DNA from 4 places in the Streptomyces sp. NPDC006261 genome. Region 2 is predicted to be linked to each of the others. Evidence: riboswitches for the same ligand, from Rfam matches in the RefSeq annotation. Region 2 holds a riboswitch; each other region holds the start of a gene.

Region 1 (5,606 bases), on a different contig from region 2:
CGTCGGCGGCGCTGCGGCGGGCGGTGGCGACCACCTCCCGCCAGGCCCGGACGACGGATTCCGGCTGCTGCTCGCTCATGGGGCGAGCGTAGGGTCGGGGGCTGGAAACCGGAACGTCATCCCCCACGTGACCGGGATCTCTTCCGGGGCCGGATGTGTCCGTCTAAAACTTCGCCAACGAGGAGTAAAGGGCAGACCAGCCGGTGCCCCACGGGCATACGGCAACCCCTCCCGCACACAAACGGAATCACCGCACTCCGATTCGGGTCACCACAGCGCCCCGCCCAGTTCATCTTCCGTTCACCCAGGTTGCCTACGGTCCACGTGCCACTGACGTCGAACGATTGCCTGGGTAAATGGAACACATCACGCTGCTGCTCGCGATTGTGGTCGTGACAGCTCTCGTGTTCGATTTCACGAACGGTTTCCACGACACCGCCAACGCGATGGCTACCACCATCTCGACCGGCGCACTGAAGCCCAAGACAGCGGTGGCCATGTCCGCCGTTCTCAACCTCATCGGCGCGTTCCTGTCAGTGGAGGTCGCCAAGACGATCTCCGGCGGGATCGTCAACGAGAACGGCCTCAGAACCGAGGTCATCTTCGCGGCGCTCGTCGGCGCCATCCTGTGGAATCTGCTGACCTGGCTGGTCGGCCTGCCCTCCAGCTCCTCCCACGCCCTGTTCGGCGGTCTGATCGGCGCGGCGGTCATGTCGGCCGGCTGGTCCTCGATCAACGGCGGCACCGTCGTCACCAAGGTGCTGCTCCCCGCGATCGCCGCCCCGCTGGTCGCCGGTCTCGCCGCGATGCTGGCCACGAGGCTGACGTACCGGATCAACCGGAACGTCACCGACCCGAACCAGCTCAAGTCGACGGCCAAGGGCTACCGGGCCGGTCAGATCGCCTCGGCCGGTCTCGTCTCGCTCGCCCACGGCACCAACGACGCCCAGAAGACGATGGGCATCATCACCCTGGCCCTGGTCACCGGCGGCGTTCTCGCCCCCGGCTCCAATCCGCCGATGTGGGTCATCGTCTCCGCAGGTGTCGCCATCGCGCTCGGCACCTACCTCGGTGGCTGGCGCATCATCCGCACCATGGGCAGCGGCCTGACCGACCTGAAGCCGCCGCAGGGCTTCGCGGCCCAGACCAGTGCCGCGACCGTCATCCTGGCCTCGTCGCACCTCGGTTTCTCGCTCTCCACCACCCAGTCCTGCTCGGGTGCCGTGATGGGCGCGGGCCTCGGCCGCAAGGGCGGCGTGGTCCGCTGGTCCACCGCCACCCGGATGTTCGTCGCCTGGGGTCTGACGCTCCCTGCCGCCGGTCTGGTCGGCGCGGGTGCCGAGTTCCTCACCAAGCAGGGCCCGTGGGGCATCACCACCACCGCGATCCTGCTGGTCGGCGGCTCCTTCGCCATCTGGCTTGCCTCGCGCCGCCAGCCGGTGGACCACACCAACGTCAACGACACCGCGGCCACGGACGACGAGCCCCGGGGTGTCGTCACCACGGCCATCGCCGCGGTCCAGCCGCCGCCCATCGGTACCCACCCCACCGACCTCATGACCACCATCCCGGCCCCGGCCGCAGCGCCCGACGACACGGCGCGGCCCTCGGCCACGGTGTAAGGACAGATCCGTATGAAAATCGACTGGGCAGCTCTCGCCTCCGTCTTCGGTGTCAGTCTCGTGGTCACCGTCGCGCTGGTCGGCCTCTTCACCGTGGGCATCGTGGCCCTCTCCAAGCTGTCGGCCCCGGCCGGCGGCAGCGCCTCCGGCGGGTCGGCCGCGCTCGCGCGCACCGGCGCGTACGCCTGCTTCGCGGCCTGCGTGGCGGCGGTCGCGTACGGGATCTATCTGATCGTCGCCTGACCGCACCGACGCTTCCTCTCGGGCCGGACACACCACCGTGTGTCCGGCCCGATGTGCGTCTGCGCACACTGGAGCTCCGCAGGTCAACAGCGAGTTGACGCCCGTTCTCGCAGCGTGGTGGACTGCCGGAGCCATTTACGGCGACAGAAGAGGAAGCCGGTGTGAATCCGGCGCGGTCCCGCCACTGTCACCGGGGAGCACTCCCCCACACCGGATGTCACGGCCCTCGGTACGCGGGCTGGAAGGCCGGGGGAACTGCGGATCCGGAAGCCAGGAGACTCTTGTCGCCGGTCACGTCGAACCAGGGCGCGGACCCTGAGTGAGGACATAAGCCATGCCCGGCCGCCGTGTACCGCATCCTGTGCCCCTTCCTGCCGGAACGCCTCTGCCCGCGGCGGGCTGACCGTGCGTGCCGATCGTGTCTTCGCGTACGGCGCCATCGCCGGGCTGATCGCCGACGCGGCTCTCGGCGACCCTCGCCGGGGGCATCCCGTAGCCGGTTTCGGCCGGGCCGCCGCGCGGGTGGAGTTGCTGCTGTGGCGGGACGACCGAGGCCGGGGAGCGCTGCACACCCTGCTGTGCGCCGGAGGCGCCGTGGGGGCCGCCGCGCTGGCCGCCCGTGCCGTACGGGACCGTCCCGCGCTCACCGTCGCGCTGACCGCCGCCGCCACGTGGTCGGTCGTCGGCGGTACGTCGCTGGGCCGGGAGGCCCGCGCCGTCGGAGGGGCGCTGGCCGCCGGGGACCTGGAGGTGGCCAGGGAGCGGCTGCCGCGTCTGTGCGGGCGCGATCCGCACTCCCTGGACGGACCGCAGATCGCCCGTGCCGTCGTGGAATCGGTCGCGGAGAACACCTCGGACGCCGTCGTGGGCGCGCTCGTGTGGGGCGCGATCGGCGGGGTGCCGGGGCTCGTCGGCTTCCGGGCCGTGAACACCCTCGACGCGATGGTCGGCCACAGGTCGCCCCGCTACCGCCGTTACGGCTGGGCCTCGGCCCGCCTGGACGACCTCGCGGGGTGGCCCGGTGCCCGGCTGACGGCCGCACTGGCCGTGGTGGGCGGCGGGCGGCCCTCGGAGGCCGTGCGCGCCTGGAAGGCGGACGCGGGGCGTCACCCGAGCCCGAACGCGGGACCGGTGGAGGCCGCGTTCGCGGGGGCGCTCGGCGTACGGCTCGGCGGCACGCTGGCGTACGCGGGGCGCGTCGAGCACCGGCCGGTCCTGAACGGGGAGTCGGGCCGGGAGGTCCGGAGTTCCGACATCGAGCGCGCGGTGCGGTTGTCGCGCCGGGTGAGCGTGCTGGCCCTCGGCGTGTGTGTGGTGGGCCGGACGGTCGTGGGGCGCGTGGTCACGGGACGGTCGTCGACAGGACAGAAACGGGGACGGGCATGAGTGGCGGGCTGCTGGTCGCGGGGACCACATCGGACGCGGGCAAGAGCGTCGTCACGGCCGGCATCTGCCGCTGGCTGGTGCGCCGGGGCGTGAAGGTCGCGCCCTTCAAGGCGCAGAACATGTCCCTCAACTCCTTCGTGACCCGCGAGGGCGCGGAGATCGGGCGCGCCCAGGCCATGCAGGCGCAGGCCGCCCGGGTGGAGCCGACCGCGCTGATGAACCCGGTCCTGCTGAAGCCGGGCAGCGACCGCTCCAGCCAGGTCGTCCTGATGGGGAAGCCGGTGGGCGAGATGAGCGCCCGGGGTTACCACGGGGGGCGTCAGGAGGCGCTGCTCGGGACGGTCTCCGACTGCCTGGAGCAGCTGCGGTCGGCCTATGACGCGGTGATCTGTGAGGGGGCGGGCTCCCCCGCGGAAATCAACCTGCGGCGTACGGACATCGTGAACATGGGGATCGCGCGGGCGGCCCGCTTTCCCGTTCTCGTGGTCGGGGACATCGACCGCGGCGGGGTCTTCGCCTCGTTCTTCGGGACCACGGCGCTGCTCAGCGCGGAGGACCAGTCGCTGGTCGCGGGCTATCTGGTGAACAAGTTCCGGGGTGACGTCTCACTGCTGGAGCCGGGCCTGGACATGCTGTACGGGCTGACCGGGCGGCGGACGTACGGGGTGCTGCCGTTCACCCATGGGCTCGGTATCGACGAGGAGGACGGCCTGCGGGTCTCCTTGCGGGGTGCGGTACGGGAGTCGGTCGTGACGCCCCCGCACGGCGAGGACGTGCTGCGGGTCGCGGTCTGCGCGGTTCCGTTGATGTCGAACTTCACGGACGTGGACGCGCTGGCCGCCGAACCGGGCGTCGTCGTGCGGTTCGTGGACCGGGCCGATGAGCTGGCCGACGCGGACCTGGTCGTCGTGCCCGGGACGCGCGGCACGGTGAAGGCGCTGGCCTGGCTGCGCGAGCGGGGGCTCGCGGACGCGCTCGTGCGGCGGGCGGCGGAGGGGCGGCCGGTGCTGGGGATCTGCGGGGGGTTCCAGGTGCTCGGTGAGCGGATCGAGGACGAGGTGGAGTCGCGGGCGGGGGTCGTGGACGGGCTGGGGCTGCTGCCGGTGCGTATTCGTTTCGACCGGGCCAAGACGCTGGCGCGGCCGGTGGGTTCGGCGCTGGGCGAGCCGGTGGAGGGGTACGAGATCCACCACGGGGTGGCCGATGTGCGGGGCGGGGAGCCGTTCCTGGACGGGTGCCGGGTGGGGGCCGTGTGGGGGACGCACTGGCACGGGTCCCTGGAGAGCGATGGGTTCCGGCGGCGGTTCCTGGAGGAGGTGGCCCGGGGGGCCGGGCGGCGGTTCGTACCTGCGCCGGACACGTGTTTCGGGGTGCTGCGGGAGGAGCAGCTGGACCGTCTGGGGGATCTGGTGGAGGAGCACGCGGACACGGACGCGTTGTGGCGGTTGATCGAGGGGGGCGCGCCGGCGGGGTTGCCCTTCGTGCCGCCGGGGGCGCCGCCGTTGAGCCGGGGCGCGGGTGCGGCGGATAGCCGGGGTGCAGCCCCGGACCCCGCTCCTCGATCGTCGCAAGGGCTTGAGTTCGCCGGGTCCGCCAAGTCCGCCGGGTCCGCCGGGGCGGAGAACGAGGAGCCGAGGGCCTGCGAACTTGATGGTGCCGAGGTTCATGTCAACGAGGAGGCCAAGTGAGTACGCCGTATCCCTTCACCGCGATCGTAGGGCAGGACGACCTGCGGCTCGGGCTGTTGCTGAACGCGGTCAGTCCGGCCGTCGGTGGTGTGCTCGTGCGGGGCGAGAAGGGGACCGCCAAGTCCACCGCCGTCCGCGCGCTGGCCGCCCTCATGCCCGAGGTCTCCGTCGTAGCGGGGTGCCGGTTCTCCTGTGATCCCGACTCCCCCGACCCGGCGTGTCCCGATGGGCCCCACGCGGAGGCCGCCGGTGTGTCGCGGCCGGCACGGACCGTGGAGCTGCCCGTCGGGGCGTCCGAGGACCGGCTCGTGGGGGCGCTGGACATCGAGCGGGCGCTCTCGGAGGGCGTGAAGGCGTTCGAGCCGGGGCTGCTGGCCGACGCGCACCGCGGCATCCTGTACGTCGACGAGGTCAACCTCCTCCACGACCACCTGGTGGACCTGCTGCTGGACGCGGCGGCCATGGGTGCCTCGTACGTCGAGCGCGAGGGCGTCTCCGTACGGCATGCGGCGCGGTTCCTGCTGGTCGGGACGATGAACCCGGAAGAGGGCGAGCTGCGGCCGCAGTTGCTGGACCGGTTCGGGCTGACCGTCGAGGTGGCCGCCTCCCGGGACACCGATGAGCGGGTCGAGGTCGTACGGCGCCGGCTCGCGTACGACGACGACCC
Region 2 (5,606 bases):
GGCCGGGCACCCCGACCGGCCCGGGGCGCTCGACCGGGTGGTCTCGTCGTACACACCCACCCTGCAGGCCCTGGCCCGCTCCCGGGGACGTCCGGCCGCGACGGTCCTGCGCCGGCTCACCGTCGCCCTCGACCGGACCCCGGGCCTGCCGGACCTGCCGGCCACCGCCGCCGAGGCGGCGAGCCTGCACGCGGCCCATCCGGACATGCCGTTGCTCACCAATGAGCAGGCCACCGCCGCCCGGGTAACCAGCGCGCTCCCCGAGGCTAGCTGGGCGCACTTCGCCTGCCACGCCGGCACCGACCCCTACGCGCCCTCCGAAGGCGGGCTCCATCTCCATGACGGTGTGCTGTCCATCGCGGAGATCGGCCGCCGCGACCTCCACGAGGCCGAAATGGCATACCTGTCCGCGTGCTCCACCGGACACGTCGGCCGGCGGCACGCGGACGAGTCCATCCACCTTGCCTCCGCGTTCCAGCTGGCCGGCTTCCGGCATGTCGTCGCGAGTCTCTGGCCGCTGGACGACCGCGTCGCGGCCGGCGCGGCCGATCACTTCTACCGGCTGATGCCGGACACACCGTCCGCCGATGACGCGGCGACCGCGCTCCATCGCGTCATCCGGCACCTGCGCGCCGAGCATCCCGGTCGACCGCACCTGTGGGCGTCGCTGATCCACAGCGGGCCGTAACGGCGTTCTCCCCCGGGCACGGCCGGCGACGAACGCCCCGCATTCGCACAGGCGTAGTCCTCACGTGCACCCCACAGGAAACGGTCGCACTCCGTCGGGGAGGGGTCCGGGCTCGGGGTCGCGGTGGTGGGGGTGGCCGTGAGGGCCGAGCCCGCGTGGACGTGGGCCTGGCGGTGGGGGTCGACGCGCCGGGAGCCATTGCCCGCGAGGCACCACCGCTTGAGGTACTTGCCCACCCCGGGCTCGGTGAAGCGGACCCCGTACAACTCGGCCCATCTGGCCCCGTGTCCACAGCTGTGCGGGAGTGCAGGCCTGCGGTTCTGTGGCCGAGAGTCTGTCCACCGCCGTCATGACTCACCGTCACCACCGAATGTGAGACAGAGCCGAACGTTTTACAGTCCCCCGCCAGGGCATCCGCGACACACCCGACTTCGACCGCCTCGCCGCCTGGGACGCCCTGCGCTCCCGCTTCCTCTCCCTGCCCGCCGACCCCTGGACCGCAAGGGCAAGGGCTTCGCGCACAGCGGCTGACCGGACGGGCGCCCTGTGTCACGGCAAGCTCGCCGTGACACAGGACGCCGTGGATGTGTCGCGCTCAGGAGATGTTGGGCGGCAGGGAGGAGCGCACCTTCCGAGCCGCAGCGACCAGGTTCTCGAGGGATGCGCGGACCTCGGGCCAGCCGCGGGTCTTCAGGCCGCAGTCGGGGTTGACCCACAGCCTCTCCGGCGGGATGGCCTCCAGCCCCTTGCGGAGCAGGGCGGCCGCCTCGTGGGTGCTCGGGACGCGCGGGGAGTGGATGTCGTAGACGCCGGGGCCGGCCTCGCGCGGGTAGCCGTGAGCGGACAGTTCGCGGGCGACCTGCATGTGGGAGCGGGCTGCCTCCAGACTGATGACGTCGGCGTCGAGGTCGTCGATCGCCTGGACGATGTCGCCGAACTCGGCGTAGCACATGTGGGTGTGGATCTGGGTGTCGGGCCGCACGTCACTGGTGGTGAGACGGAACGCCTCGGTGGCCCAGGCCAGGTAGGCGGGGCGGTCGGCGGCGCGCAACGGCAGGGTCTCACGCAGGGCGGGTTCGTCCACCTGGATCACCGAAGTACCGGCCGTCTCCAGGTCGTTCACTTCGTCGCGCAGGGCGAGAGCGACTTGGCGTGCGGTGTTGGCGAGCGGCTGGTCGTCGCGGACGAAGGACCAGGCGAGCATGGTGACCGGGCCGGTGAGCATGCCCTTGACCGGCCGGTCGGTCAGGGACTGGGCGTATGTGGTCCAGCGGATGGTCATCGGCTCGGGGCGGGAGATGTCGCCGGCGAGGATAGGCGGGCGGACGTAGCGGGTGCCGTAGGACTGGACCCAGCCGTGCTGGGTGGCAAGGTAGCCGGTGAGCTGCTCGGCGAAGTACTGGACCATGTCGTTGCGCTCGGGCTCGCCATGGACGAGGACGTCGATGCCGGTCTTCTCCTGGAAGGAGATGACTTCGCGGATCTCGGTCTCGATGCGCCGCTCGTATCCGGCGGTGTCGATGCGGCCGGCGCGCAGGTCGGCGCGGGCGGTGCGCAGCTCGGTGGTCTGTGGGAAGGAGCCGATGGTGGTGGTCGGCAGCAGGGGCAGGCGCAGGTGGGCGTGCTGGGCGGTCGCTCGCTGCGGGTACGGCTGCGAGCGGCGGCCGTCGGCGTCAGTGACGGCCGCGGCGCGGGCGCGTACCGCCGGGTTGTGGGTGAGGGCGGATCCGGCCCGGGAGGCCAAGTCGGCGCGGTTCACGGCGAGCTCGGCCGCGATGGTGTCGGTGCCCTCGGTGAGACCGCGGGCGAGGGTGACGACCTCAGCCGTCTTCTGGCGGGCGAAGGCCAGCCAGCGGGCGACCTGCGGGTCCATCTCGCGTTCCGCCGTCGCGTCCAGGGGGACGTGCAGCAGGGAGCAGGAGGCAGCCACGTCCACCCGGTCGGCGAGGCCGAGCAGGGTGCCGAGTGTCGACAGCGACTTCTCCATGTCGTTGATCCACACGTTGCGGCCGTCGACGACTCCGGCAACGAGCCGCTTGCCGGGCATGCCGCCGGCGGCGGCGAGGTCGTCGAGGTTGGCGGCACCGGCGCCGGTGAAGTCAAGGGCCAGTCCGTCGATCGGTGCCTTGGCCAGGACAGGGAGGGCGTCGCCGAGCCGGTCGAAGTAGGAGGCGACCAGGAGCTTGGGCCGGTCGGTGAGCGTGCCGAGGTCGCGGTAGGCGCGGGCTGCGGCGTTCAGCTCGGCCGGGGTGCGGTCCTGGACGAGGGCGGGCTCATCCAGCTGGACCCACTCGGCACCGGCGGCCCGCAGGTCGGCCAGTACCTCGGCGTATACCGGCAGCAGCCGGTCGAGCAGTGTCAGCGGCTCGAAGTCCGCGGCGACACCGGGGGCGGACTTGGCCAGCAGCAGGTAGGTAACCGGGCCGACCAGCACGGGGCGCGCGGTGAGGCCGAGCGCGAGGGCTTCCTTCAGCTCGGCGACCTGCTTGGCCGAGTCGGCGGAGAAGGCGGTGTCGGGGCCGAGTTCGGGGACCAGGTAGTGGTAGTTGGTGTCGAACCATTTGGTCATCTCCAGCGGCGCGACGTCCTGGGTGCCGCGGGCCATGGCGAAGTAGCCGTCGAGCGGGCTGGCATCGACAGCGGTGCGGTGGCGGGTCGGGATGGCGCCGACCATGACGGTGGTGTCCAGGACGTGGTCGTAATACGAGACGTCTCCGGTGGGCACCTCGTGGATGCCGGTGTCGGCGAGCTTCTGCCAGTTGGTGCGGCGCAGGCCGGCGGCCGTCTCCTTGAGGGCGTCGGCGGTGACCCGGCCCTTCCAGTAGCCCTCGATGGCCTTCTTCAGTTCACGGTTCTGGCCTTGGCGGGGGTAGCCGTACACGGTGGCCCTGGCGGCCGCGGCTGCGGACTTGGCTGTCACGGAACTCTCCTTCGCGAGTGTCTCTCCGAAAGACCCGGGACGACTCGTAGGACGCGAAGGGATGGCACACCGGGCGGACCACGCCGCAGTGTCGTCGCGTGTGCCTGCCTGATATGTACGCCGACCCGCCCACGAGGTCACCGAGATCACCGTGCGCTCACGCACGGGCAGTGGCAGGTCTTCGGACTCGCGGGCACGTCTGCCGGGGGCAGACACCTACTGGCCGTCGCTTCCCAGACCCGTCTGTCGGGTCCAGTGCGTATGACGGCGGTCGTTCCCGCTCACCGCTGCGGGGCAGTCCCGGATTCCCACCGGGTTCCCTCTTACGACGCGCCTGCCTGGAGGACAGGGCGAACCAGCTGCACCCGCCACCCTAGGCGCCGAGCTCGGCTCCGGGCCAACACCGGTCACATGCCGGACGGTGAGATGAGACACCCGCCCAAGCCCCGGTAGCGCCGGGAACGGAAACGCGGCGGAGCGCGGAGCGGTTCCTCAGTCCTCGCTCCACGCCCGCCTCCACAGGAGCCCGGGCCCCTCAGCCCCCGGTCGTATGTGTGGAACCCCCGGCCGGTCTTCCGTCCGAGCATCCCGGCCTCGACCATCCGCTGGAGCAACAGCGGCGGCGGTACGTACAGCGGCTCCTTGAACTGCTCATACAGCGACTGGGCGCGATGGCGGCGACCGTGTCCAGACCGATGAGGTCGGCGAGCTTGAGCGGGCTCATGGGGTGGGCGCAGCCGAGTTCCATGCCGACGGGTGCGGGGCGGGGCGATGAGGGGATGCGGAGCGGGCAGCACGACCGGCACCGTCGGCGCGGCCGGGGCGTCGCCGACCGGCCGCGGGGACTATCCCCGCAGGCACCGAGTCCGGTTCCTGCTGCTCAGGTTGCGGGGCCGGTGAGCGGAATGGTCGCGGTGATGGTCCCTACTCCGCCTGTCCGCCGGGTGATCTGGATGCGGGCGATCTGACGCACGATGCGCCGCCTCAGTTCCTCCAGCCGGCTGGCTCCGGGGCGCAGTTCTGACGGGGACAACAGCGGCTGCGGCCGGGCTGCCGTCTCGTAGGGGCCGGTGACGCTGATCGTTACCTCGTACCGGCCGAGTGTGCAGGTGAGTTGGCAGGAGGATCCGGGCGGGCTGCGTGTCAGAGCGTCGGAAGTCAGTTCCGAGGCGACCAGTAAGGCGTCGTCCACTCCGCCCTGGTGTGCTGCGCGGAAGTGGGCGTCGGGGGCACAGAGCAAGGGGTGGAGGGCGAATTCCACTTCGCTGCGGGCATGTGCCGCCGAGTCCGGCCGACAGGTGTCCCCTCCGGGGTCATCCGAGGCGTCGGCGGACTGGGGGTCGGTCGGATCTCCATCCGCAGGGCTCATGCCCCCCGCCTACCCTGCCCCGCCGGACCATACCGAAGAAGCGCGGGGGAAGTCCTTGAGACGCAGACCCGCGCGTCTGCCTGTCCGGGTTCGTGAGCGGATGGCCGGCCCCGTCGTTCACGACGACGAGCTTGCAGGTTCCCCGCCATGCCTTCCCCAGCACTGCCATGAGGACGGAACGGAAGGCCCGAGCTGAGGGATGCTCACGCGCATACGGCCGGCAGCGGTTCGCCTTGGACGTGAGACTCACCATGGCGGTGTCATGATCGTTTGGGGATACTCCCTTGATGACGACTCATCAGCCGCAGCCCGGCGCGCAGGGCCCGCTTCCGGTGATTGCCCCGCAGGGTGACTTCGACGAAGACACCCTGGCCCCGCTGGAAGCGCGGATCAGGGAAGCCGTGCACGCCCACGGCGGGATGATCCTGGACGCCGGCAACATCACCTTCGGCGACTCAACCTTCCTGCGCCTGCTCCTGGCCACCCACCAGGGAGCCGACCTCCGCATCGTCGCGCCCTCCCCCGCGGTCACACGGCTGATCAGCATCGTCGGCGCCGACCAGGTGCTGAACATCCATCCCACCCTGGAAGCCGCCCGCAACGCCTGACCGACGCAACTGACACCAGCC
Region 3 (5,606 bases), on a different contig from region 2:
GGCCGCGGACATGAGCGGCAAGGAGGAGATGATCCGCTCGGAGGAGCAGCTGCACGTCGGTACGGAGGAGTACGAGAGCGGCCGGGCGCGGCTGCACAAGTACGTGGTGACCGAGGAGGTCACCCGGTCCGTGCCCGTCTCCCACGAGGAGGTGCGGGTCATCCGCGAACCGCTGCGGCCCGGTGAGAAGGTGACCGGGACCACGGACCTCGGCGAGCAGGACGTGGAGGTCACCCTGCACGCGGAGCGCGCCACCGTCCGCAAGGAGGCCGTTCCGGTGGAGCGGGTCCGCCTGGAGACCAACAAGGTCACCGAGCAGAAGGAAGTCTCCGCCGAGGTCCGCAAGGAGAAGATCGACTACGGCGACGGAAAGGACATGGACACCGGCAAGGACACCGGTGGCGAGTTCGGCCGGGGACGCCGCCGCTGACGGCGCATACCCTGCGGCGGCCGGAAGGCCGCTCCCATGTCCTCGGCCTCCGGGCGGGTCCGTGCCAACGGGTCCGCCCGGAGGGCTGTCCGGGACGGGACCCCGCCGCCGTCGGTCAGCGGCGCGGCAGGAACCGTATCGAAGGACGTCCGTCCGGCCCGTCCGGGGTGACGACCGCCCGGACCCCGTAGACGTCCTCGATGAGGTCCTCGGTGATGACCTCGGCCGGGGTGCCACCCGCGACCACCCGACCCGCCTTCATGACGGTGATCCGGTCGCAGAACATCGCCGCCAGGTTGAGGTCGTGCAGGGCGATGACGCTGGTGAGGGGCAGTTCGGCCACCAGGGCGAGCAGTTCCAGCTGGTGCTGGATGTCGAGGTGGTTGGTCGGCTCGTCCAGGAGGAGTTCGCGGGGCTGCTGGGCCAGCGCCCGGGCGATCTGGACGCGCTGGCGTTCGCCGCCGGACAGGGTGTGCCAGGACTGTGCGGCCCGGTCGGTGAGGCCGGTGCGCCGCAGGGCGTCGGTGACGGCTTCCTCGTCCGCGCGGTCCGGGGCGGACCAGGCGCGGCGGTGCGGGATGCGGCCGAGGCGTACGACGTCCAGGACGCTGAGGTCGACCTGGGTGACGGCGTGCTGGTCGACCACGGCGATCCGGCGGGCCACGGTGCGGCGGCCGAGGCCGGCGAGGGGGTCGCCGTCCAGGGTGACGGTGCCGGTGTCCGGGGCGAGGAGGCCCGCGAGGATCCGCAGCAGGGTGGACTTGCCGGAGCCGTTGGGACCGAGCAGCCCGACGGTGGCGCCGGGAGGCGGGGTGATGTCGACCCCGTCGAGGATGAGCCGGCCGCCGGCCGCCCGGCCGACCCGCTCGGCGCGCAGGCCGGTGGAAGCGCTCATGGCGTGCTCCGGGTGCGGTACAGGACGAGAACGAAGGCGGGGACGCCGATCAGCGCGGTGACCACACCGACGGGCACCTCCTGCGGGTCCAGGACCGTGCGGGCGAGCGTGTCGACCCAGACGAGGAAGACCGCCCCGGCGAGTGCGGTGACCGGCAGCAGGCGCCGGTGCCCGGAGCCGGTGAGCGCGCGGGCCGCGTGTGGGAGGACCAGACCGACGAAGCCGATCGCCCCGGCCGAGCTGACGAGGGCGGCGGTCAGCAGGGCGGTGGTGCACAGCAGCACGATCCGGGTGCGGGCGACGTTCACGCCGAGCGCGGCGGCCGCGTCCTGCCCGAAGGCGAAGGCGTCCAGCGTACGGGCGTGGGCCAGGCAGGTCACCAGGCAGACGGCGAGGACGGCGGTGCACAGGGCCACCTCGCTCCAGCCGACGCCGCTGAGCGAGCCGAGCAGCCAGAACAGCACCCCGCGGGTCTGCTCGGCGTCGGCGGAGGTCATCACGACGAACGAGGTCAGGGCGGAGAAGAGCTGCATCGCCGCGACACCGGAGAGCACCACCCGGTCGGTGGTGGAGCCGAGGGTGTGGCTCAGGAGCAGCACCAGGGCGAAGGAGCAGATGGCTCCGACGAACGCCCCCGCCGACAGTGACACCGCTCCCCCGCCCACCCCGAGGACGACCACCACGACCGCCCCGGTGGAGGCCCCGGAGGAGACGCCGAGGACGAAGGGGTCGGCGAGCGGGTTGCGCAGCAGCGACTGCATCACCGTGCCGCACACCGCGAGCCCGGCACCGCACACGGCGGCGAGCAGGGTGCGCGGCATGCGCAGGTTCCAGATGATGCCGTCCCGGATCGGGCTCAGCTCCGAGGCGCCGAAGCCAAGATGGGAGGCGACGGCGGACCAGACGTCGGGGACGGAGATCCGGGCGGGCCCGATCGTGACGGCCACGGCGACGGAGAACAGCAGGAGCAGGAGTCCGCCGGTCCAGAGCAGCGCCTGGACCGGCGCGCCGGCCCGTCGTACCTCAGCGGGCCGCTCCACCGTCCGGCTGCCGCTGCTCACCCCGCGAGCCCGAAGTCGCGCAGCCCGGCGGCGACGCGCTCCAGGCCCTCGACCGTGCGGATGGTCGGGTTCATCGCCTGGCCGCTGAGCAGCACGTACCGCCGGTTCCTGACGGCGTCCATGGTCTTGGTGACCGGGTTGGACTCCAGGAACTCGATCTTCTTCTCGGCGCTCTCGGCCGTCTGCATCGTGCGGCTCAGGTCGCCGATGACCAGGACGTCGGGGTTGCGGTCGGCGACGGTCTCCCAGCTGATCTGGGGCCATTCGTCGTGGGTGTCGTCGAAGACGTTCCTCGCGCCGAGCTCCCGGGTGATGACACCGGGGGCACCGCAGCAGCCCGCGAGGTAGGGGGCCTTGGAGTCGGAGAACCAGTAGAGGAGGGAGGCCTTCGAGCCGTCGATGCCGTCGGTGGCCTTCGCCACCCGCGCCTGGAGCTTCTCCACCAGGGCGTCGCCTCGCTCGGGGACACCGAACACCTGGGAGAGCTCACGGACTTCGGTGTAGACGCTGTCCATGGTGAGGGGTGCGGTGCGGGCTCCGTCACCGCCGCCGCTGTTGTCCTTGCCGATGCAGTCGGCGGGCGAGATGTACGTGGGGACGCCCAGCTTCTCGAACTGTTCGCGGGGTGCGACGCCGCCCTTGGCGAGGGTGGAGGCGAAGGAGGCGCTGAGGAAGTCGGGCTCCTTGTCGAGGACCTTCTCCGATGAGGGCCGGTTCTCCGATATGCGCTCGACGCCCTCGGCGGCCTTCTCCAGGCCCTTCATGACGGGGTCGCTCCAGGTCGCGGTGCCCGCGAGCCGGTCGGCGAGGCCGAGCGAGAGGAGGATCTCCGTCGAGCCCTGGTCGACGGAGACGGCCCGCTGGGGCGGCGCCTTCACGGTGACGGTGCGCCCGCAGTTCTTGAGGGTGAGCGGGAAGCCGTCGGCCTGGTCGCCGCCGTCGGCGGACGAGGTGGTGCCTCCTCCGCCGCCGCAGGCGGTGAGAAGGACGACGCCGACCGCGAACAGGGCGGCGGTACGTATCGGGGCAGGGGTGGCCTTGGACAGCACGGAGGACCTCGGTGTCTCTGGGCTCAGCCGCGGAGCCCGTCGTACGGTTCCTGTGCCCCGGTGCGGGGCGCAGGTGCCAGCAGGTCTTCGGACTCGGGTTCGTCCGGGCGGGACGCCTTCCCGGAGCGCGTGTGTGCTCCAGTGGCCGTGGCCCCGCCCGTCCCCCTCACCGCTGCGCGTCAGTTCCGGTCTCGCACCGGATTCCCTGACCCCGTCGCTGGGGTTCGACTGGCCCCGGCAAGCTATCACGGGGCTTCGTGCAGCTCAGAGCCGGTGCGCGGACCACTCCCCGCACGCGGGCCGGTGCGGCGCGGGATCATCCCGCCGCACCGGCCCGGCCGCCCCTCACGGAGCCTGCAGCGCGATCACCGCGTTCTGTCCGCCGAAGCCGAAGGAGTGGCTGACGGCCCGTCGTACGGGCAGCTCACGCGGGACCTTGGTGACGCAGTCGATGGCGAACCCGGGGTCGGGGGCGTCCAGGTTCGCGATCGGCGGGACGATGCCGTGTTGGAGCGTCAGGACGGTCAGCCCCGCCTCGATGGCGCCGGCCGCCCCCATGCAGTGGCCCAGTACGCCCTTGGGGGCGGTGACGGGCGGCCGGTGCGGATAGGCCCGGCCGATGAGGGCGGCTTCCGTCGCGTCGTTCAGGGGGGTAGAGGTCCCGTGCGCGTTGACGTGGTCGACGTCCTCGGCCCGCCACCCTGCGTCGGCCAGCGCCGCGTCGACGGCGGCCTGGGCGACCGCCCCGGAGGGGTGCGGGCTGGTGGGGTGGTGGGCGTCGGTCGTGGCGCCGGTGCCGGCCAGTAGCGCCCGGGGTGCGGCTCCTCTGGCCCGGGCGTCCTCAGCCCGTTCCAGGACCATGATCGCGGCGCCTTCGCCCATGACGAGCCCGGCCCGGTCGGCGGCGAAGGGGCGGCAGAGGCGGGCGGGGTCCCCGTCCCGCAGGGCCGCCGCGCCCGAGCGGGCGAAGCCGGTCATGGCGACCGGGAAGACGATCGACTCGGTGGCTCCGGCGATCGCGATGTCGCACTGGCCCAGCGCCAGCATGTCGCGGGCCACGGAGAGGGCGGTCACCCCGGAGGAACAGGCCGTGCAGGGGGCCAGGCTGGGGCCCGTGGCCTTCATCTGGATGGCGATCTCGGCCGCGGGCATGCTCGGGATGGTGAGCAGGATGCCCGAAGGTGAGGTGGCCTCGGGGCCGCGCCGCTCCAGGGCGACGGCCTGTTCGGTGAGTCCGGCGGATCCCCCGCTGCTCGTGCCGACGACGACGGCGACGCGGGCGCCGTCCCAGTGGGCGGGGTCGAGCCCGGCGTCGGCCACCGCCTCCCGTGCGGCGAGGACGGCGAACTTCACGTACCGGCCCATGCGGAAGGCGCTGCGGCCGCCGACCGCCTCGTCCAGGTCGATGCCGGAGACCGTACAGGCGAAGTCGACGGCGCAGCCGTGCAGTTCGGGGACGGTGCGCGCGAAGGACTCCCCGCGGCAGACCCCGTCCCAGGTGGTGTCGGTGGTGTGGCCGGCCGGGGTGATCATCCCCAGGCCGGTGACGGCGATGGCGGGTCGGTTCATCGGGTGTTGCTCACCGGCACCGCACCGCCTGCCGCCTCGCCGCCGACGGCCGCGTCGATGAACGCGGAGATGTCGGCCAGCGTGGCGTCCTTGTAGAGCTTCTCGGAGTCGGCGGCGACCCCCAGGGTCTCCTTGATGATGACGGCGAACTCGGCGACCGCCAGGGAGTCCATCTCCAGGCTGTCCATCGTGGACTCCGGCAGGATTTCGGCTGCGGGCACCTTGAACGTCTCGGTCAGCACCTCGGTGATCTTCGGGTGGATGGTCTGGCTCTTCACGGTGTTTCCTCTCATCGGCGGCCTCTTGAACGGCGGGTGGCATGACGCACAGGCCCACCGCCGAAATAACTGGAGGACGATCTTCCGGTTACGCCCTGGGGTGAACCGATTCGTCTACGCCCACCTGCGGCTTCTCGAACCATCTCGAGAGCACCGACGTGGTTCCCCAGTAGGCCAGCAGCACCCCGCGGGTGCCGAGCGCCGCCACCGTTTCGCGCAGCGGACGCCGCTTGCTGCCACAGGCGGGCCGCCGGAAACCCGCCGTGCGGGCCCCGGCTCCGCCCGTCCTGCGGCGCTGGTGCCAGGACCCGTCCGGATCGTCAT
Region 4 (5,606 bases), on a different contig from region 2:
GGTGACGGACCGCTCGCGCAGCCACTGGGCGAGGCCGGTCCCGTTCTCGTCGGAGCCCTCGAAACCGCTGTACGCGGCCGAGTAGGCGCCCTTGTCGAAGACGGTGTCGATGGCCCCGGAGGCGACGGCGGGCGCGAAGTTCGGGTGGAACCCGACCCCCTCGGTCCCGGCGACGCAGTGCACCGGCCAGGAGTCCACGAAGTCCGGGGTCTCGGAGAAGTGGTCACCGGGGTCGACGTGGTGGTCCCGGGTGGCCACCACGTGCCGGTAGCCGGGCTGGGCCTCACCGATGAGGTCGGTGATGGCGGCGGCGACGTCGGCACCACCCGCCACCGCGAGGCTGCCGCCCTCGCAGAAGTCGTTCTGAACGTCGACGACGATCAATGCGCGGTGCATGGCGGGTGTCCTTTGGTGGGGAGAGGGAGAGCGGTGTATTCCAACGTTCACGGGGATGCCAACGAGCGTAGAGACTAGAAGCCCACAATCAACCCCTACCCACTAGGGCTTCTCCACCCCGCCGACACACCGATCCACCCCGCCGGGTCACCATCCGGTCCGTCCGGCGCTCGAGGGCGAAGCGGCCCAGCCGGACGCCCCCGGCCTCACACGTACTCCGTCCCCAGCACCGGCTCCCCCCGCGACAACTGCATCGCCGACATCGGCAGCCCGGCCCGAGCCGAGACGTGCCGCTCCCGAGGAGCCTCCAACGGCTCCCGGGCCACCACCTGACCGCCCCGCACCAGCTCCACCTGCAGCTCCCGCCCCGCCAGCTCCTCCGGCACCGCCCCGGTGCCGATCACCTCGGCCTCGGCGACCCCGTGCCCGTCGACCCGGCGCGCCGCCCACTTCCTGCCCCCCACCGACGACTTCGCACCCAGCGACTTCTTCGCCACCGGCACCAGCGGAGCACCCGCGTCCCCCGACCCGCCTGCCCGGGCCACCAGCTTGTAGACCATCGAGCACGTGGGGTGCCCGCTCCCGGTCACCAGCTGCGTGCCGACCCCGTACGCGTCCACCGGTGCGGCCGCCAGCGAGGCGATGGCGTACTCGTCCAGGTCCGAGGTCACCACGATCTTCGTGCCCGTCGCCCCCAGCTCGTCCAGCTGCTGCCGCACCCGGTGCGCGACCAGCAGCAGGTCCCCGGAGTCGATCCGTACGGCCCCGAGCTCGGGGCCCGCGATCTCCACCGCCGCCCGCACCGCCTCGGACACGTCGTACGTGTCGACCAGCAGCGTCGTGCCCCGCCCCAGCGAGTCCACCTGCGCCCGGAACGCGTCCCGCTCGGTGTCGTGCAGCAGGGTGAAGGCGTGCGCGCTGGTGCCCACGGTCGGGATCCCGTAGCGGAACCCGGCCGCCAGGTCGGAGGTGGCGTCGAATCCGCCGACGTACGCCGCTCGCGCCGAGGCCACGGCCGACAGCTCGTGCGTCCGCCGCGCCCCCATCTCGATCAGCCGGCGCCCCCCGGCGGCGGCCGACATGCGCGAGGCGGCGGCCGCGATCGCGGAGTCGTGGTTGAGGATGGAGAGGATCACCGTCTCCAGCAGCACGCACTCGGCGAAGGAACTCTCCACCCTCAGGATCGGCGAGCCCGGGAAGTACACCTCGCCCTCCGGGTAGCCCCAGATGTCGCCGCTGAAGCGGTAGCCCGCCAGCCATTCGAGGGTCGGCTCGTCGACGATGTCCTGCTGGCGCAGGAAGCCGATGATCTCGTCGTCGAAGTGGAAGTTCTCCACCGCGTCCAGCACCCGGCCGGTGCCCGCGACGACCCCGTACCGCCGCCCCTCGGGCAGTCTGCGGGTGAACGCCTCGAAGACGGAGTGCCGGCCGGCGGTGCCCGCCTTGAGGGCCGCCTGCACCATGGTCAGCTCGTACTGGTCGGTGAAGAGCGCGGTCGACGGAACGCCGACCCGTCGCCCGAGGTCCGCTGAGTTCATGGCTGGGATGCTACCCCCTATTCGTCAAAGTGACGAGATGTGGGGCCGGTTTGTGCGCCCGGGCCGCTCGGGTGGCAGCATGGGACAGGTGAGCGTTGCTACCCCCGTAGAGATCGAACGTCCTGATTCGGCCGAGGAGACCTTCGCGGTCCCCGAGCCGGACGTCCCGTGGGTGACGCTCGTCCACAACGACCCGGTCAATCTCATGAGTTATGTGACCTATGTCTTCCAGGCCTACTTCGGCTACTCCAAGGACAAGGCGCACAAACTCATGCTCGACGTGCACCAGAAGGGCCGCGCCGTCGTCTCCAGCGGGAGCCGCGAGGAGATGGAGCGCGACGTCCAGGCCATGCACGGCTACGGGCTGTGGGCCACCCTCACCCAGGACCGCAACTAGCGTCCTCGCCGCCGTACGCACCCCCTGCCCCGTTTCGACCCACCATCGGAGAATCCATGGCCGGCCACTTCGAGGCCACCCCGGGCGGCGGCGCGGCCGTCGCGCTCGACGAGGTCGAGATCTCGATCCTGCGCTCCCTCGCCGTGCAGCTGCTCGAACTGATCGGCCCGGGCGACACGCCCGCCGACGGCGAGGACCCGCTCGCCGCGCTCTTCGCCGAGGGGCCCAGCAAGCCGCCCTCGGACCCGGCCCTGGCCCGGCTCTTCCCCGACGCGTACGGGGGTCCCGACGGGCCCACCCCCGAGGGCAGGTCGCAGGAGGAGCTGCGGGAGCTGTCCGCCGAGTTCCGCCGCTTCACCGAGACCGACCTGCGCTCCCGCAAGCGCGAGGACGCCCTCGCCGTCGTCCGGACGCTGGACGCGCTGTCGCCCGCCGGGGGCGGCGGAGCCGTACTCACCCTCACCGCCGAGGAGTGCCGCGCCTGGCTCGGCTCGCTCAACGACCTGCGCCTGACCATCGGCACCCGGCTGGAGGTCTCCGACGAGGGCGAGGGTGAGGAGGCCTCGCTCTACCGGCTCCCCGACAGCGACCCGCGCAAGCCCATGGTGATGGCCTATCTCTGGCTCGGCGCGCTGCAGGAAACGCTCGTCGAGACACTGATGCCGTAGTCGTTCCGCGCCGCCCCCCCGGGCGTACTCCGTTCGCTCGGCGGAGGCTCGGATCCGACCGCCCCGGACCATCCCCCCGTGGCCCCCGGTGTCCACCATGCGGTCCCTCCCGTACCACCCACCGGTACGCGAGGGCCCGCATGCCTATCCTGGCGCCATGCTGACCATCACCCAGGCGCTCCACGACCAGATCGTCGCCCACTCCCGCGCCGACCACCCCGACGAGGCGTGCGGCGTGGTGGCGGGCCCGGCCGGAACGGGGCGCCCCGAGCGCTTCATCCCGATGCTCAACGCCGCCCGCTCGCCCACGTTCTACGAGTTCGACTCCGGCGACCTCCTCAAGCTCTACCGCGACATGGACGACCGCGACGAGGAGCCCGTGGTCATCTACCACTCGCACACGGCGACCGAGGCCTACCCCTCCCGCACCGACGTGACGTACGCCAACGAGCCCGGCGCCCACTACGTCCTGGTCTCCACCGCCGACACCGACGGCGCCGGCCCCTTCCAGTTCCGCTCGTACCGGATCGTGGACGGCGAGATCACCGAGGAGGACGTGCAGGTCGTCGAGGCGTACTGAGGCCTGCCGATTCCCCCGGGCCCGCGTAGCCGCCGCACGGGTCTGGCACACTGCACCCGAGACCCGACCACAGGGCAGCAGGAACCAGGAAGCCGGTGCGAATCCGGCACGGTCCCGCCACTGTGACCGGGCCCCCTCCCGTACGGACGACTCCCCAGCGGACGACTCCGTACCGGAGGGCGCGCCCGGAAGCCAGGAACTGGCCCGCTGCCTTCTCGCATCGACCAGGGGACGCGGAAATCCCCCGGAGAGGCCCCGCCATGTCCTGGCGCACCCCCGCGCTCATAGCCGCCGCCGTGCTGCTCCCGCTCGCCCTCACCGCCTGCTCCACCCCGGACGGCGACAACGCCGGCACCGGGAACGGCGCCACGGCGAAGAGCGACGGCTTCCCGTACACCGTCACCAACTGCGGTGTCACCACCACGTACAAGGCCCCGCCGAAGCGCGTGGTCACCATGAACCAGCACGTCACCGAGATCATGCTGGAACTGGGCCTGACCGAGTCCCTCGCCGGCACCGCCTACCTCGACGACAAGGTCCTGCCGAAGTACGCGAAGGACTACGCGTCCGTCCCGGTCATCGCCAAGGAGTACCCCTCCTACGAGCAGGTCCTCGCCACCGGCCCCGACTTCGTCTACGGCGGCTACAGCAGCGCCTTCACCGCGGGCGACGGCCGCAGCCGCGAGGCGTTCGAGAAGTCCGGCATCGGGACCCGGCTCAACACCGAGAGCTGCGCCAAGACCGACACCCCGATGGAGACCCTCTACGAGGAGATCCGCGAGGTCGGCCGCACCTTCGGCGTCCCCGACCGCGCCGAGGCCTGGATCAAGCAGGCGAAGGCCGACAACGCGGCGACCGCCGAGAAGCTGGCGGACCTGAAGCCGCTCCCCGTCTTCGTCTACGACAGCGGCGACAAGACCGCGTTCACCGCGGGCGGCAAGGGCATCGGCAACGAGCTGATCGAGCGGGCCGGCGGCACCAACATCTTCGCCGACCTCGACAAGTCCTTCGGGGACGCCTCCTGGGAGAACGTCGTCGCCCGCAGGCCCGAGGCGATCGTGATCTACGACTACGGCGCCACCACCGTCGAACAGAAGAAGAAGCGCCTCCTCACCGACCCGGCCCTCGCCGACGTCCCCGCCATCAAGAACAAGCGCTTCGCGGTCATGCCGCTCTCCGACGCGGTCCTCGGCGTCCGCGTCCCCGCCGCCGTCGGGAAACTCGCGGCCCAGCTCCACCCGGCGGCCACCACCTCGTGACCTGCCGCACCCCCGCACCGCGGCGGCTGCTGCGCTACACCCTGGTCGTCGGCGTCCTCGCCGGCCTCCTCGCAGCCGCCGTGGTCGCCGCCCTCGCCCTCGGCTCCGTCCGCATCCCGCCCGGCCAGGTGATCGACATCCTGACCGGCCGGGCGGACGCGAGCCCCTTCCGCACGATCGTCCTGGACGTCCGGCTGCCCCGGGTCCTGCTCGGCATCGTCGTCGGCGCCGGACTCGCCGTCATCGGCACCGTCCTCCAGGCCCTAGTACGCAACCAGCTGGCCGACCCGTTCCTCCTCGGCGTCTCCTCCGGCGCCTCCACCGGCGCGGTCCTGGTGATCGTCCTCGGCATCGGCGCCACCCTCGCCACCACCGTCACGATCCCCGCCGCCGCCTTCGCCGGCGCCCTGCTCTCGCTGCTGCTCGTCTACACCCTGGCGCGCGGCGGGGGAGGCCTCACCACCAACCGGCTCGTCCTCGCCGGGGTCGCCGTCTCCTACATACTCTCCGCCTTCACCAGCCTGATCCTGGTCACCTCCGCCCGCGCCGACCACCTCCAGGAAGTCCTCTACTGGACCCTCGGCGGCCTCGGCGCGGCCCGCTGGGACATGCTCGCGCTCCCCACGGTCACCCTGGTCGCCGGTACGGCCGTACTCCTCACCCTGGCCCGCCCGCTCGACCTGCTCCTGGTGGGGGAGGAGGGCGCGACCGTCCTCGGCCTGGACACCGCCCGCTTCCGGGCCGCCGTCTTCGTCCTCGCCTCGCTGA

The links. Region 2 has a riboswitch for cobalamin ahead of metE (5-methyltetrahydropteroyltriglutamate--homocysteine S-methyltransferase). Riboswitches for the same ligand answer to the same signal wherever they lie in the genome.
Region 1: it holds a riboswitch for cobalamin, as region 2 does, so the genes downstream of both, ABZ154_RS28100 (cobalamin biosynthesis protein) here and metE (5-methyltetrahydropteroyltriglutamate--homocysteine S-methyltransferase) in region 2, are expected to answer to the same signal.
Region 3: it holds a riboswitch for cobalamin, as region 2 does, so the genes downstream of both, ABZ154_RS00790 (ABC transporter substrate-binding protein) here and metE (5-methyltetrahydropteroyltriglutamate--homocysteine S-methyltransferase) in region 2, are expected to answer to the same signal.
Region 4: it holds a riboswitch for cobalamin, as region 2 does, so the genes downstream of both, ABZ154_RS04440 (ABC transporter substrate-binding protein) here and metE (5-methyltetrahydropteroyltriglutamate--homocysteine S-methyltransferase) in region 2, are expected to answer to the same signal.

Annotation. Positions count from the first base shown of each region.
Region 1 is NZ_JBEXSI010000054.1:27,059-32,664, forward strand. It holds gene ABZ154_RS28085 (class II aldolase/adducin family protein) at 1-79, opposite strand, end outside; gene ABZ154_RS28090 (inorganic phosphate transporter) at 357-1,622, shown strand; gene ABZ154_RS28095 (hypothetical protein) at 1,635-1,865, shown strand; cobalamin riboswitch at 2,013-2,146, shown strand; gene ABZ154_RS28100 (cobalamin biosynthesis protein) at 2,271-3,251, shown strand; gene ABZ154_RS28105 (cobyric acid synthase) at 3,248-4,939, shown strand; gene ABZ154_RS28110 (putative cobaltochelatase) at 4,936-5,606, shown strand, end outside.
Region 2 is NZ_JBEXSI010000047.1:43,832-49,437, reverse strand. It holds gene ABZ154_RS26515 (CHAT domain-containing protein) at 1-688, shown strand, start outside; gene metE (5-methyltetrahydropteroyltriglutamate--homocysteine S-methyltransferase) at 1,284-3,608, opposite strand; cobalamin riboswitch at 3,780-3,966, opposite strand; partial or broken gene ABZ154_RS26505 (3-hydroxyacyl-CoA dehydrogenase family protein) at 4,148-4,359, opposite strand; gene ABZ154_RS26500 (hypothetical protein) at 4,489-4,977, opposite strand; gene ABZ154_RS26495 (STAS domain-containing protein) at 5,265-5,585, shown strand.
Region 3 is NZ_JBEXSI010000001.1:173,980-179,585, forward strand. It holds gene ABZ154_RS00775 (PRC and DUF2382 domain-containing protein) at 1-430, shown strand, start outside; gene ABZ154_RS00780 (ABC transporter ATP-binding protein) at 546-1,325, opposite strand; gene ABZ154_RS00785 (iron chelate uptake ABC transporter family permease subunit) at 1,322-2,365, opposite strand; gene ABZ154_RS00790 (ABC transporter substrate-binding protein) at 2,383-3,435, opposite strand; cobalamin riboswitch at 3,496-3,683, opposite strand; gene ABZ154_RS00795 (beta-ketoacyl-[acyl-carrier-protein] synthase family protein) at 3,781-5,004, opposite strand; gene ABZ154_RS00800 (acyl carrier protein) at 5,001-5,282, opposite strand; gene ABZ154_RS00805 (acyl-CoA dehydrogenase) at 5,371-5,606, opposite strand, start outside.
Region 4 is NZ_JBEXSI010000005.1:55,149-60,754, reverse strand. It holds gene ABZ154_RS04465 (isochorismatase family protein) at 1-396, opposite strand, end outside; gene ABZ154_RS04460 (nicotinate phosphoribosyltransferase) at 603-1,934, opposite strand; gene clpS (ATP-dependent Clp protease adapter ClpS) at 2,014-2,331, shown strand; gene ABZ154_RS04450 (DUF2017 domain-containing protein) at 2,388-2,999, shown strand; gene ABZ154_RS04445 (M67 family metallopeptidase) at 3,157-3,579, shown strand; cobalamin riboswitch at 3,662-3,781, shown strand; gene ABZ154_RS04440 (ABC transporter substrate-binding protein) at 3,840-4,838, shown strand; gene ABZ154_RS04435 (iron ABC transporter permease) at 4,835-5,606, shown strand, end outside.